2 regions of the Lactovum odontotermitis genome follow, and region 2 is predicted to be linked to the other one. Evidence: predicted binding sites of a transcription regulator. Region 2 holds the regulator's gene; the other holds the start of a gene.
What was found. Region 2 encodes NrdR, which represses ribonucleotide reductase genes. Its sites were predicted from a motif close to ACACNATATATNGTGT; they were not measured.
Positions count from the first base shown of each region.

Region 1: nrdH (glutaredoxin-like protein NrdH) is a predicted target of NrdR. The motif match lies at 5,988-6,003, and genes of this name have one in related genera.

Region 1 covers NZ_BAAGGQ010000029.1:3,982-11,586, reverse strand. Annotated here, with positions in the region: gene ACYQ2E_RS10770 (NUDIX hydrolase) at 109-624, opposite strand; gene ACYQ2E_RS10765 (GNAT family N-acetyltransferase) at 630-1,073, opposite strand; gene nrdF (class 1b ribonucleoside-diphosphate reductase subunit beta) at 1,396-2,472, opposite strand; gene ACYQ2E_RS10755 (ATP cone domain-containing protein) at 2,472-2,798, opposite strand; gene nrdI (class Ib ribonucleoside-diphosphate reductase assembly flavoprotein NrdI) at 2,800-3,261, opposite strand; gene nrdE (class 1b ribonucleoside-diphosphate reductase subunit alpha) at 3,274-5,565, opposite strand; gene nrdH (glutaredoxin-like protein NrdH) at 5,700-5,921, opposite strand; gene ACYQ2E_RS10735 (SepM family pheromone-processing serine protease) at 6,043-7,113, opposite strand; gene coaD (pantetheine-phosphate adenylyltransferase) at 7,079-7,567, opposite strand.
Region 2 covers NZ_BAAGGQ010000023.1:9,179-16,783, reverse strand. Annotated here, with positions in the region: gene ACYQ2E_RS10250 (SseB family protein) at 1-541, opposite strand, end outside; gene ACYQ2E_RS10245 (M15 family metallopeptidase) at 731-1,489, opposite strand; gene der (ribosome biogenesis GTPase Der) at 1,553-2,863, opposite strand; gene ACYQ2E_RS10235 (prolyl-tRNA synthetase associated domain-containing protein) at 2,896-3,390, opposite strand; gene ACYQ2E_RS10230 (nitroreductase family protein) at 3,387-4,115, opposite strand; gene dnaI (primosomal protein DnaI) at 4,108-4,986, opposite strand; gene ACYQ2E_RS10220 (DnaD domain protein) at 4,986-6,122, opposite strand; gene nrdR (transcriptional regulator NrdR) at 6,126-6,572, opposite strand; gene trmB (tRNA (guanosine(46)-N7)-methyltransferase TrmB) at 6,597-7,229, opposite strand; gene ACYQ2E_RS10205 (phosphotransferase) at 7,229-7,605, opposite strand, start outside.

The DNA.
Region 1 (7,605 bases), on a different contig from region 2:
TTTCTCCTTTAATTAGCATTCGCGCAAGCGCTTGGCCTTTTCAGATTATTTTGACTATTGTAAACTATTTTTTCAATTTTAGCAAGAAAAAAACTGCTTCGCAGCAGTTCAGATAGGCGACTCATCCGTCCGAGCAAGTTCAAAAATCTCAGCATTATAAATATTCGGCACAAAATTCCCGCTCAGAATCAGCTGTTTCAGCTCTTCTTCCGCTACCCAGCAGACCTCCGCCACCTCTTCAGTCTGGAGTGTCAAGTCGGACAATTCAACATCAAGCTTCAGCAGATAAATCTCGTCCCAGCCTTCGTAAAATGAAACCGTCAAGCGGCTGGGTGTCTCTGATAAGTCCAGTTCTAAGCCGATTTCCTCGAAAAGTTCACGTTCAGCAGCCTGATAGATTTCCTCGCCGGAAATGGCTGCTCCGCCGGCTGTGAAGTCCCAGTAATCCGGCCAGGATTTTTTGTCACTTTGCCGTTTTTGTATCAAAACTCTTTCGCAGGCGCTGTCAAAGATGATAACATGCACTACAAACCGAAATTGGCCGTTTGAGAGCGGAATGTCTCGGGTTCCAATTTCTCCTGTTTTTTCTTTTCTGGCGTTATAAATGTCAAAATGCTCTGTCATCTATTTCAACCTCTCCGCATGGCAACATGCGGAATGCCGTCTTCCAAAAATTTCTCGGAGATTTCTTCAAATCCGAATGATTTGTAAAAATTGCGAAGATAGTACTGTGCTTCAATTTTGATTGGCTGGTCACCGACCGCCTCTATGCCGTGCTGCAGGAGTTCCCGCGCCAGGCCCGCGCCGCGGGCCGTTTTCTTGACTAAAACACGGCCTAGGGCTGTTTCGTCAAATTGGGCGCCAGCCGGGATGATGCGCAAATAGGCCAGGATTTCGCCGTCCGTTTTGTTTTCGAGCCAGAGATGTTGGGCGACGAGGTCCAGATTGTCCACTTCCTGATAGGGGCAGGCCTGCTCGACCACGAAAACTTCGGTGCGCAGGAAATAGATTTTCTGGAGTTCTGCGGTGCTTAGTTCGTCAAAATTTTTGATTTGCCAGATTTTGTTGTCCATATGATTATTATATCACTAGAAACAAGAAAGCGGCCAATACATTCCAGTTCCGGCCGCTTTCTTTTATTACCTCTTATCAGATTTACTTTCTCAGGTCTAGTAGCTCGCGCGTCTTGAAAATGCGGGCGTGTTTCACATCTTATACAATTGAGTTCATCTACGCCGCTTTGCGGCTCCGAATGTCCGTTTTCTCTACTTGCTAAAGCAAGTGAGAAAAAGGCAACACGCCTGGAGCTAGGAAATTAGATAAATCGGAACCTGCCTTACGGCAGAACCGCGATTTCCTAAATTTCTACGCTCCAAAGCGGGCGTGTTTCACATCTTATACAATATCATAATCGTCATCTGTCATCGGGCTGACTTCGCCCACCAGATAGGAGTTCCCGACGGCCGAGAAAAAGTCGTGGTTGCTTGAACTAGTCGAGATGCCGTTCATGACAAGCGGATTGACTTTGTCGGCGGTCGAGGCGGCGAAAAGCGGGTCAAAGCCGAGGTTCATGAGGGCCTTGTTCATGTTGTATTCGGTGAAGGTCGTGACTTCATCCACCCAGCCGATTTCCGTGTAAATCTCGCTGATATAGTTGACTTCGTTTTCGTAAAGCTGATAGAGCAGGTCATAGGCCCATTCGGTCAGTTCCTGCTGGTCGGCCTCCGGCAGTTCGGCGAAATCTTTTTGTAAATAGTAGCCGATGTAAGTTCCGTGGACGGATTCGTCGCGGAGGATTAATTTGATGATTTCTGCGGCGTTGACCATTTTGTTTTCACCCAGATAACGCAAGGGTGTATAGAAACCTGAGTAGAAAAGCCCTGATTCCAGGAAGGTCGAGGCGATACGCGTTCGCATGCCGGCCAGCTGAATCTCATGCTCCGTCATCGAAAAACTGGCGTGTTCCGGGTAATCTTTGACAAAGGCGGCCAATTTGCCTGCTTTGTAGACTTCATCAATCAGCTCGGCTTTTTTCTGCAGGTAAGGGTCCTTGTCGCCCCAGGCATAGAGCGCATCAATCTCCTGTGTGGTCATGAGCGAGCTGAAAACAGTCGAATAGGACTTAGCGTGAACCCCTTCCATGAACTGGATTTGTCCCAGTGTAGCAGCTTCCTGCGGTGTGTGCGCAAATTCGCGGATGATGCCGTTGCCGTCATTGGACTGCACCGTGTCAAGCAGCGTCAGACCCAGAAAGACCTTGCTGTAAACGTCGCGCTCGAGGTCTGACAATTCGCGCCAGTCTTTCAGGTCGTTCGACACCGGCACGCGCGTGTCCAGCCAGAACTGACTGTTGAGCTTGTCCCAAGTGTACTTGTCGATTGGATCCTCAATACGGTTCCAGTCGTTGGCAGCATAAACAGCGGCATGACGATTGTTCACTTCCGCCAGATGATTTGTTTGCTTAAATCCCATCAGACACCCCTTTCAATGGCTTTTTGCGTCTTGTAGCTCAGATAGGCCTGGCCGACGAATTTAGACAGCACGTTCAAATGCTTCACAGCCATGTTCTGAATCTCTTCAATGTCCAGCTTCTCCGCCTTTGCGTTCATGACATCGGCATGCACAAGCCGCGCGACATCATTGGCCAGACGATTGGCCTTGATAGGATTGTTGTGGTAGCCGCCGATATATTCACCGTTGACCTTGCCGTTGTAGGCGGCGCGGAAAATCGCCTCCTGAATCTTCGTGACATCGTAAGCCACCACGCGGCCGTCCCGTTTGATGATTTGTTTCTCCATTTTAAATTTGCTCCATATGTTCTGTGTACATGTTCATCTGCGACGTCGTAATCCGCGCCCCTTTGGACAAGTCGTCCACTATTTTCCTGACAGCAGTCACATCCGTCGGAGTGCCGCTCATCTCGAAGTCATAAATCACAGGAATCTGATATTTCGCCGACAATTCTTTAGCTGTGAAAATATAGATGCCCGCAAAGTTGCGATTGCCAGTGCCGATAATTCCCTTACAGAGAGCTGCGTTAATGCCTGCGGCCATAAATTCAAAGACCGGAGCCATGACCTCCTGCGAGTGCTGGACGCTCGGCGTTTCCTCAGCATAGCTCGGCGTAATCAGAATGAAAGGCTGTGTCATTTCAACATCCGGAAAATCAGACGTTATCTCGACAAATGTCTCATTGGGCATGTCCAGTTTTTTGACAAATCTGCGAGTTTGTCCTGTAATTGAAAAATATACGATTTTCATAAATTGCTCCTTTTAAATCATACAACTCTCACATTCGTTGGCACCGCCGTGCTCTTTATCTGTGTCGGCGGTATATTGTCTGGTGTAGTACATAGACTTGATGTTATGGTGCCAGGCAAAGTTTCGCAGGATAGACAGATCGCGGGTTGTCAGCTTCGGGTTGCCGCCTTTTTTCCACTCGTACAAATCAGGGTACTCTGTAAAGTCGGAGCGCAGGTACATGGTCAGTGAAAGTCCCTGGTCGGTGTGCTCTGTGGCAGCTTCGTAGATGCGAATCTGCCAGCGCATGTCCTGGTCATAGGCAGACTTGTAGTAAGGAATTGTCTCAGAAGTCAAGCCGAAAGCTGGGTAGTAAATCTTGCCGACCTGGCCTTCCTGCCGCTCTTCAATACGGTTAATAATCGGCGCAATTGACGCGGAGCAGTCGTTCACGTAGGAAATTGACCCGTTCGGCGCCAAGGCGATGCGATATGAGTTGAAGAGGCCGTGAGCCTGCACGGAAGCTTTCAGCTCTGCCCAGTCTTCCTGAGTGGGTACGTGAATGTCCTTAAACAGAGCCTTCACAGTATCAGAAACTTTGTCAAAATAATCGGTATGCAAGTATTTCTCGAAGTATTTCCCCGAAGCATAATCCGACTTTTCGAAGTTGGCAAATGTCGCCTGGCGCGCCATCGCAATCTGGTTGGAGCCCAACAAGGTATAGTAGTTCAGGCAGAGGAAATAGAGACCTGTGAAATCGACCGCGTCCTGGCTCTCGTACTGAATGTGGTGGCCGGCGAGGTAGGAGTGCAGACCCATCGCACCGAGACCTATGGCGTGGTTCATTTTGTTGCCGTGGTCAATCGTCGGCACAAAGGACAGGTTTGAGGCGTCTGAAATGAAGGTCAGGCCTTTGACCATGGCCACGATGTCTGCGCCGAAGTCTGCGCCCGCCTTCATCATGTTGATGATGTTGGTCGAGCCGAGGTTGCAGACGATGTCCTGACCCAGCGTGGTGTACTCCTGCTCCTCCGACAAGACAGACGGAGTCTGAATCTGCAGGATTTCTGAGCAGAGGTTCGAGCCGAGAATGCGCCCGGCAATCGGATTCGTCCGGTTGGCCGTGGAAATGTTGATGATGTAAGGGTAGCCGGACTCCTGCTGGAGCTCTGAAATCGCCTGCTCAACGGCACGCGCCTCCAGCCATTTGACGCGGATGCGCGGCATCCCTGTCTCTTCGTCTGTCTGCTTTGAAAGCTCGACTAAATGGTCATATTCCTTGTCAATGTCCACATAGGTGAAAGGCATGCCCAGCTCTTTCTCGACGAAATAAGGGTCGAAAACGGCCATTTTGGCATTGGCCTTCGCGAGCTCGTAGAATTTATCCGGCACGGTCAAGCCCAGTGACAGCGTCTTCAAGCGAATTTTCTCGTCGGCGTTTTCCTTTTTCGCTGACAGAAATTCCATAACATCGGCATGAAAGACCGGCAGATAGGCGACACCCGCGCCTGGACGTGTTCCGAGCTGGTTGGAATAGGAAAAGCTATCCTCGAAGAGTTTCATGACAGGCAGGACACCTGAGGCCAGTCCGTCCATTTTCTTGATGGGAGAGCCTGCGGCGCGCAGATTGCCGAGAATCAGGCCTACGCCGCCGGCCTTGCGGGAAAGCTGCAGGGCGTTGGTAATGCTGCGGCCGATGTCGGACATATTGTCCTGAACCTGGATAATGAAGCAGGAAGCGAATTCTCCGCGGCGTGCCCGGCCGTTATTGGCGTAGGTAGGCGTTGCGGGCTGGTAGCGGCGGTTGATGATGACGCGCGCAATGTCACGTGCCAGCGCCTCATCACCGTTTGCCTGGTAGAGCGCATTCATCAGTGCCCTATCCTCCGGGTCTTCCAGGTAAAACTCGTTGTTATTGGTTTTCAGGGCATACTGGCGGTAAAACTTGTAGGCGGCCATGAATGACAGGAAGGTGAAGTTCTGCTCCTGCAGCCAGAAACGCAGTTCTTCGATGAATTCCGGCCTGTAGTTGTGAATGAATTCTGACTCATAGTAGTCGTTGGCCATCAGCCATTCCAGCTTGTCATAGTAGCTGTAGACGGTCTCGCTGTCAAAATCCGCATGTTCCTGAGCAGCCCATTCGGTGTTGACAGACAGGCTTTCCTTTCCTGTATAAGTGAAAGCGCGGTTGGGCGCCACATTTTCCTTGAGAAAGGCGACAATCGCTTCCTTATCCTTGTGCAGCGGGATTTGGCCGTTGACCGGGATATTGATTTGATTGTTCAACTCAAAGTAGGTGGGGTTTTCTATATTTTTAAGGCTCATTTCTTTCCCATTTCCTTTTTTATATTTATAGACAAAAGGCTCCGCCATTTACAAAATTAATGACAGAAGACCTTTTCTATCTCAGTAAGTGTCAAGTCCACAAACAGACACTTTATATTTAGTTGTGCGAAAACTTAAACAGCCAGCGTTTTCAACTGGTCTGGGCGAAAACCGTAGAAGCTTGTCTCAGCCGTTTCAACAACCGGTACGGCCTGATAGCCGAGCGAAATAACATAGTCGCGGTACTCCGGCTCATTTTCGATATTATGTTCAACATAGGCAATATCATGCTCATCAAGATACTTTTTGACCATTTTACATTGCATGCAGTTATTTTTTGAATATACTTTTACCATTTCGAGTGAAACTCCTTCTTTCGTGTATTTATTTTACTATATTTCCGGCTTTTTTACAAGAAAATAGCACTAGATATAGTGCTATTTAAAAACAAATTATGCAATTTTATACAACATATAGTTATTTGTTTAAGTAATCTAGGGCATCCTGAACTGTTTTTACAGGAATAATTTTCATTTTTGTCTTAAGTTTTTCAGCTGCTTCTTTTGCTGCCAGATAATTGTTCTCGGAGACTTTTTTGCTGCCGGAATCGGGCACCAGAAAGACTTCGGCCTTATTCTTCGCGGCGCTGGCGACTTTTTTGTCCACACCGCCGATTTGGCCGACGCTGCCGTCTTCTTCAATCGTACCGGTGCCTGCGATTTTCCGCCCTTGCAGGAGCTGGCTGCCGGTCAGCTGGTCATAGACTTCGAGCGTAAACATCATACCGGCGCTGGGGCCGCCGATGCTGCCGGCGTCTATTTTCACCTTGGGCTCTGTCTCAACCACTGTGTGGTCAACCAGGCCAATGCCGATGCCCGTTTTTCCGTTGTCAAGCTTGATATACTTGCCTTTAAAACTATGCTGGCTGCCGTCAATCCGCGTCACATCAATGCTGACAGAGTCACCTACTTTTTGACTGCTTACATAATTGACCATTTCTTTCGAGGACTTGAATTCCTGTCCATCCACAGCAGTCACAGTATCCGCAATCTGCAGGTCATTTTTAAAGGTCGAGTTTTTAGTAATTTCCAGAACGTAAACGCCCTGATACTTCATCGTGTAAGGCTTGCCCGCCAGTTTGAAAGCCTGGTAAACCGCCGTGTTCTGCGCAGTTTCCATGTAAAACTGATTGACCAGATTGTACTGCTTATTGTTCAGGCCGCCGGTCATTTCCTCTTTCGGGACAACTTCGGCAAAACTGTTGAATTTGCTGGCCAGAATCATGGCATTATTGGCCGGGGCAATGGTGACCGCCGTCAGGTAGAAATCGCCCTTGGACTCGGCCGACTTGCCTTTGACCGTTATCATGTCCGACAAAGGCAGCGTGATGCCCGGCTGCTCGATGTAGTAAGGCTGCGGCCAGAAAAGGTACAGCACCGCACAGATAAACACCAGAATCGGCAGTACAACAGATAAAACTCGCTTTAGCTTACGGTTTCTAGGTTTTCCAATGTTAATTTCTTCCAAATTTTTTCTCCAGACTTTCATTCACATTGCTCGGAACAAACTTGGACACATCTTGGCCGAAACCCGCTAACTCTTTAATACGGCTGGAAGAAATCATGGACAAACCCGGCTGAGCTGTCAATAAAATCGTCTCAACGCCCGTCATCTCCCGGTTAAAATAAATCATATTTGCTTCATAGTCAAAATCCGCCGACGTCCGCAGCGCGCGCACCAAAGCAGTCACGCCCTTTTCCCTGGCGATGTTGACCGTCAAATCTTTGCCATGCACCAAGAGCTCAACATTTTCAAACTTTGCCAGATTCTCATGAAGCAGGCCGGAGCGCTCATCCAGGCTAAAAAGATAATTCTTATCAGGATTATTGAAAATCCCCACATAAAGCTTGTCAAACAGCTGGCTCGCGCGGGCAATAATGTCCAGATGGCCGTTGGTCACCGGGTCAAAACTACCCGTGAAAAAACCGATTTTTTCTGTCATATCTTACTTCCTTGCATAATTGAGTTCAGTACGCCTGA
Region 2 (7,605 bases):
CTTGTGTGCTGAAATCGGCATCCAAAGCTGACTCAGTTTTTATTTCCGAAACTGTTTCAGCATCTGAAGGAACATTAACAGATTCATCCGTCTTTTCTTCACGCTCTTTAATTTCAGGGAAATCTTTTTTGCGGCTTTGCTCAAAATCGGCAGGAATTTGCTGCTGAAGCATTTCATCCCGCTGAATCAGGATATTGTCACTGGCCGGATTCAGCACGAAATAAGCAACATCCGGCATCTCATCAAGCAGGTCACGCAAATCTTGAGCATTAACCTCAACATATTCATTGAGTTCCTCATCTTTTGCCTCGGCTGCAGATGTGTAAAGCTGTAAGAAACTTTCATCATCATTGTTAGTGTAAACGACCAGCCCCTCATCTTCACTGAGTAAAATAACTTCATTTTTTTCCAGCCAGGCAATCAAATCCGCGTTATTATCAAATTTAGATGCATCAAATGTAGTTCTTTTTGATGAAGAACTTCGTGAACTATGTGCACCCTCATAGTCATCCCCGTCTTTGAAAAAATCAAACAATCCCATTTTAGTCCATCCTCTTCGAAAGTATTTATTTCGTTTTTTAAAGTTCTGCACGCAACTGTAACAGAAAACAAACTACTTTACAGCATTTAATTTCCAAATACCATAATTTACCCTTATTATACCCTTATTATAGACATTTTGTCAATATTTACGATAAAATTTCCAAAATTTCTCATGATTTTACCAATTTCATTTTTTCAATTTTGCTAAATATTCTTCCAAAGTCAGCTGATTTTCCGTCATATACTTAGCATTCTCCACGCCCACATAACGAAAATGCCAGTCCTCATAGTCAATCCCAGTCGAAGCCGTCCCCCACTCCGGAAAACGCAGAATAAAGCCGTAATCAGGCGCCATCGCCGCAATCGCGCTGGCAGTCGCGGTATCCTCCGCATCAAGCTCATCCACTGCACTCATATCAATAGCAAGGCCCGTCTCGTGCTCAGAACTCTCAGGCGGCTGCGACGTCTTCATGACAAGGTTCTTAGCCTCCTCCTGCGTCCAGCCAGGATTTTCATCCATCGTCTGCTGCACATAACCGTTAAAAAGCTCAGTCTGATACGCCACCGAGCGATAGCCCGAAATCAGATGAACATTAGGGTCAACCGTCTGCGCGGCCGCCAGAAACTCCTCGACAGGCTGCTCTATCCGTGCATCAACTTGGATATTGCCAATAGTTACCAAGCTCGGATTCATCTCAGCTTTCGGATTTTTCAGATTGACCAGGACAAGCTGCCAGTCACTCGCTGAAGCCGAAATCTTTTTCTCCGAACTACTTGAAGAAGCACTGGCAGAACTGGATTGGCTGGCTTGGACTGAAGAGCTAGCCAATCCAGAAGTTTTCTCTTTGCCTGAAAAAGGCTTGAAAATCAGAATAACAATTACAATAATGAGAGCAATAAGCACAAAAGCCGTTGCTCCAGCAAAAAAGAGGCGTCGTTTTCTCAGATGTCGTCTACGTTTATTCCGCTGTAAATTTTGTGAACTCAAAACAAACTCCTCTTCCTGACCTTATTTTCTCCGTCTCACCAAAATCCGAATCGGCGTTCCTTCAAACACAAAAGCCTTGCGAATCTGGTTTTCCAGAAAACGGGAGTAGCTGAAATGCATCAGCTCAACTTCATTCACGAAAATGACAAAAGTCGGCGGTTTCACGGCCACCTGAGTGCCGTAATAAATACGCAGACGCTTGCCTTTGTCGGTCGGTGTCGGATTGACGGCCACAGCGTCCATCAGAACTTCGTTCAGAACAGAACTTCCGATGCGTATGTTCTGTGCTTTATGAATATCCTTAATCTTCTCCGGCAGCTGCTTCAGGCGCTGCTTTGTCACGGCCGAAACAAAGACAATCGGCGCATAGTCAAGAAACTGGAAGCCGTCGCGAATATCCTCTTCCCATTTTTTCATGGTCTTGTCGTCTTTTTCCAGTGTGTCCCACTTGTTGACCACGATGAGAATGCCCTTGCCCGCATCATGTGCAAAGCCGGCAATGCGCTTGTCATAATCGCGAATGCCCTCTTCCGCATTGATGACCACACAGACAATGTCAGAACGGTCAATCGCCCGCATAGCACGCAGCACTGAGTACTTCTCGGTCGTCTCATAGACCTTGCCCGACTTGCGCAGCCCCGCCGTATCAATCATCAGGAACTCTTGCCCCTCGTCATCGATAAAACGCGTATCAATCGCATCTCGCGTGGTACCTGCAATCGGACTGGCAATCACACGATCTTCGCCCAGCATGGCATTAATCAAACTGGATTTGCCCACATTCGGCCGGCCAATCAGACTGAAACGAATCAAATCCGGATTTTCCTGCTCAATTTCTTTCGGAAAATATTTGGACACCTCGTCCAGCAAATCCCCCGTTCCAATGCCGTGCACCGCACTAATCGGATAAGGCTCGCCCAGCCCCAGCGAATAGAAATCATAAATATCCATGCGCCGCTCAGGATTATCCGTTTTATTGACCGCCAGAACAACCGGCTTATCCGATCGGTAAAGGAGCTGCGCCACGTCCTGATCCGCATCAGTCAAGCCTGTTTCGCCGTCCACCACAAAAATAATGACATCCGCCTCATTCATGGCAATCTCAGCCTGGGCACGAATCTGCGCCATAAAAGGCAGGTCAGCCATCTCGATACCGCCCGTATCAATCAGCGCAAAATCACGCGTCAGCCAGTTTGACGTCGCATAAATACGGTCTCGCGTGATACCCGGCGTATCTTCGACAATCGAAATACGCTCACCGGCAATCCGGTTAAAAATAGTGGATTTGCCCACATTCGGACGTCCAACAATGGCAACTGTAGGTAAAGCCATAAGCAAAAAATCTCCTTTACGCGCGACAGCGCTTAGATATCAATAATCTCATATGAATAGCCCTGCGACTCGCAAATCGTGAAACAGGCCTCCATCGGAAAGAATATCGTTTTCGTGTTATCATTCGGATGATAAGTCTGAATCTTATTTTCTTCCAGCATCTCGCGGTCAAAATAAACATGCAGATTGTCATAGTGCGTGCCCACCAGCCCGAACAAACTGACAATCCCAGGCCTCTGGCCGAACACATCCTTCAGACGCTCCTCCGACATGAAATGCAGCCGCTTAACGCCGCCCAGCAGCTCAGCCAGTTCGTCCATGTCCAGCTGCTTCTTGTCATCCATCGTCACCAGATAAATCTGCGTCGACTTCTTATTGACCAGCGCCAGCGTCTTGCAGCGGCAGCCCTCGTAGCCCTCGATAAAAGCATCCGACTCCTCCGTCGAATGGCTCGGCGGATGCTCCACCGTCTCATAAGGAATCCCAAGCTCCGCCATCAGCTGCTGCACCTCAGCAAAGGTTCTCATTTCCATAATTTCTTGTCCCTCAAATTCTCGGTACTTGACGGATTCTCCGGCTGCCCCCATTGCTCAGCGATGCGTGACGACCAGCTGGAGCCTTCACGACGCGCGCCGGCGTATTCAGCCTGGACTTCATCATAAGCCTTGATGACTGATTCATCCTGAATCTGATATTTCTCCTCAAAAACCACAGCCTCATAAGGCAAGCGCGGTTTCACAGAGTTGACCTTGGCCGGGCGCCCCAAAGCAATGCCGAACAGCGGATAGGTATAGTCAGGCAAGCCCAGAATGTCTGAAATCTCGACCGATTTTTCGCGCAATAAACCCATCATCACGCCGCCATAACCCGCAGATTCAGCAGCCAGCAGCACATTTTCCGCCGCCAGCGAAGCATCCACCGCCGAGATAAGGAGCGACTCTGCCCCAGCAGGCTGGAAATCCCCCGCATTCAGAGTCACCGCAAGCCCTGCGCGATTCAAATCCCCCACAAAAACAATGAAATGCGAGCAGCCGAGAACTGCCTTCGTCGCAGGCACATGGTCAGCCTCGTAAATCGCCTGCTTCGCAGCTTCGGATTTCACGATGATAATGCTATAAGACTGAAAATTCTTCCAGTTACTCGCCGCACGCCCAGCCTCAATAAATTCACGGATTTCATCATCCGGAATCACTTCCTCTGTGAACTTGCGGACAGAACTGTGCCGCCGCATCAAATCAATTATTTCACTCATGACGCCGATTCTTCCCTTCTAAATGAATTTCTTCAGACAAAAATTTGACCCGCTCCATCACACGCTTGGCTGCCCAAGTATCAATCCCGTCACGCGTCTGTGACAGCCGCTCCTGCAAATCCTTCATGCTGTAGTTGGATGTAAAGAAAGTCAGCAGATTATTGTCCATGCGATACTGTAGAATAACCTGCAGGACATTATCACGCGCCCAGGCACTATTCACCTCGCCGCCGATATCGTCCAGAACCAGAACCTGTGCTGTCTTGACCGTCTCCACCTGATTACTGGCCGCAAAATTCGGCTGTGCAATATAAGTCGGATAGTGAATCATCTGACAGTTCAGACCTTGCGTCGCCAAGCTATTCACCATGCCCGCCAGCAGATATGACTTGCCGACGCCGAAGTCACCGTAGAGATAAACGCCTTTGGCTGAAGACGGCTCGTTTATCACGCTCTGAAGCGCACGGATTGCAGGCATACGGCCCTTGTCCCGATTGGTAATCTGGTCATAAATGTCATGCTGCCAGGAAACCTTTTTAAAGCCGGGCGAGAGACCAATCAAGGTAAAACGCTGCTCCATCTCCAGTCGTGCCCGGTTTTGAATCAGAAAACTCGTCTCCTGATAACTGACATCTACATAACCATCGTTCAGCTCCAGAACCGGCTTGTAGGCAGATGAACTATTGAACTTTTCCTTCTCCGTCAGATATTCAGAAAACTTCGACAGAGCCTTAGAAACTTGCTGCTCCGTCAATTTGTGCTTTAAAATAAACTCGGCGATTTCAGAATTCATGAGGATTTTTCGGCGCAGGCGCGAAAGGTCTGCAGAGCGTTCCGCCCGCTGTTCCAAGCTTTTAGATATAGGCTCCATTAGGTTTCACTCCCTTTCTTCATCGCTTCTAATTCTTTCTTAAATGCCGCAACTTCCTCGTCCGTAGCCGTTTCATCATAGCCAGGATTTGACCAAGTCGGCTCAGCCTTAACAGCTTTCTTAGCCGAAGCCGTTTTCCGAGGCTTCTTCTCAAACTCTGCAATATGCTGAATCGCCGCTTCCGCCGTGGTAATCCCGTTCCTCAGCCAGTCATTGGCAATACGATTCACGAAAGCCGCGCTCAGGCTCGGGTTCTTCTGCTGAATCAGCGTATAATGAATCAAAATGTTCTGAACCTCGGGTATCATTTTCTGCTTGTTGAAATTCGACAGCAGCTTGAGCTCGTCTTGGCTGACAAAACCGCCGACCTGACGTTTAAGCTGAGTCAGGAAATCCTGCGGACTCGCAGATTTTGCCACCTGGGCAAGCACTGCAGCTGCATTCTCCAGCTGCGGCTTCTTCTCACTGTCCGCAATATACTTGCGAATCATTGACGCCGTGTTAATCGTCTTATCCGCATTGAGCGTTTCCTCCGCCAGCTTGAATAGGCCGTACCAGTCCAGGCTGAATTTCTCGGCCATACTGTAAAGATGCAGAATATCCTTATTTTCATCGGCAAAACTGAATTTCCGCTGCTGCATCAGTGACTTGAAACTGCTCAAGTCCAAATCGCCAATTGGCGGAACTGGATTCTCCTCCAGGCTTTCCTGTAAATCAGAGAGAAAAATATCAGAAAATCTGACCTTCAGCTCATTGCCCTCAGTCTTTGTACTCTGCATCTCGCTCACAGTCTTCGCACCGATTTTATTGATTAACAGCTGCACCAGCAACTCATCAGCCAGAAAATCCTCAAAATTACGCGGACTTCTCAGCTGAAACTGAAAAGCATTATGACAATCAAAAATTTTCATCAGAGAAATCGCCCGCAGCTTGTCAAAAGCCTGCTCCAGCTGCCTCTGACCAACATTCAGATATTCCATCAGCTTAGAAAACTTGCCGGACGGCGTCACGCGCAGCAGCAGATAAAGCGTATAAGCCGTTTTTCCCAGAACAGGCAAATAAAGCTTTGAGAAAGCAGCGTCATCAAAGCTTGTTTTTCCGATATTCACAATAGAAAATTTATCGCCTGGTCTCATTTATCACTTCTTTGTAATGTGTTTCAGCAAATCCTCAAGCTCGCTGACGTCCTTAAACGAGCGGTAAACCGAGGCAAAGCGCACATAAGTAATCTCATCCAAATCCGCCAGCGCCGCCATGACAAACTCGCCGATTTGCCCGCTCGGCACCTCATTCTCCCCCAAGCCGCGCACCTTCTGCTCAATCCCCTCGACCGTTTCCTCAATCTTCTCGATAGAAATCGGACGTTTCTGGGCACTTCGTATAATACCGCGCATAATCTTCTCGCGGTCAAAAACCTCGCGCGTATTATCCTTCTTGACCACCAGCAGCGTCGGCTGCTCAATGCGCTCATAAGTCGTAAAACGAAAACCGCAGGACATACATTCCCGCCGGCGGCGAACCGCATCATCACTGGCTCTAGTATCCAGAACCTTAAAATTTTCAGACTGACAACGTGGACATTTCATAATTTTAAACCTTCCGCTTTCCGGTTACTCGACAAATTGCGCTTCCATACGGTAAATCGGCCCCTTATCCGACCATTTCCGCTCATACTCGGTCAAAACATTCTGCGGCGCGAACTCCAAATCCTTATGCAAATCCAGCCAAATCTGTCTAAAAACCATGCCGTACTGGCTCATTGACACCAGACTATACTCAAACAACCCCCGGTTATCTGTCTTAAAATGTACCTGTCCATTGGGCACCAGAATCTGCTCATAAAGCCTGAGAAAGTCTTTATAAGTCAGACGACGTTTTTCATGACGCGTCTTAGGCCAAGGGTCCGAGAAATTCAAATAGAGCAAGTCAACCTGATGCGCCCCAAAATACTCCGTCAAATTCCGCCCGTCCGCGAGCAATAGACGCACATTGGATAAATCAGCGGCCAGCAGCTTGTCCAGTGCATAAGAAATCACCGTCGACTGCAAATCAATCGCAATATAATTAATCTCAGGATGACGTGCCGCCATTCCGAGAATAAAATCACCTTTCCCGCAGCCGACTTCAATATGAATAGGATTCTCATTGCCGAAAACCTTCGTCCAGTCAACTGCTTCCGTCAGCACCAAATCAGTATGAGCTGCCAGCAGCTCTTCCGCACCTTTTCTTTTCTTTACACGCATTAAAACATTTCCATAAAGTGGCGCAAGCCCTGAATCTCAGCATTTGCCGCCATTGTATTGTTCACAGACAAATAAGCATCAATCCGCTTCAAATAAGACAACTTCCCGTACCAGATGAATTTCGCCAGCGAAGCCACATCTGACAAGCGGTCGCCCGACCTAGCCAGCCAGGCCCCCCAGTGCTGCCGCGGAATATAGTGCGACAGCAGGAAAGCATTGTCCAGATAAGCATCGCCTAGACTGACCGTTTCCCAGTCAATCAGGTAAATCCGGCCATTCTTAGAGCGCAGCCAGTTACTTGGTGAAATATCGCCGTGCACCACTACAATACTAAGATTATTGAGATAAGGCACCGTTTCAAGCATGGTATTCGTCA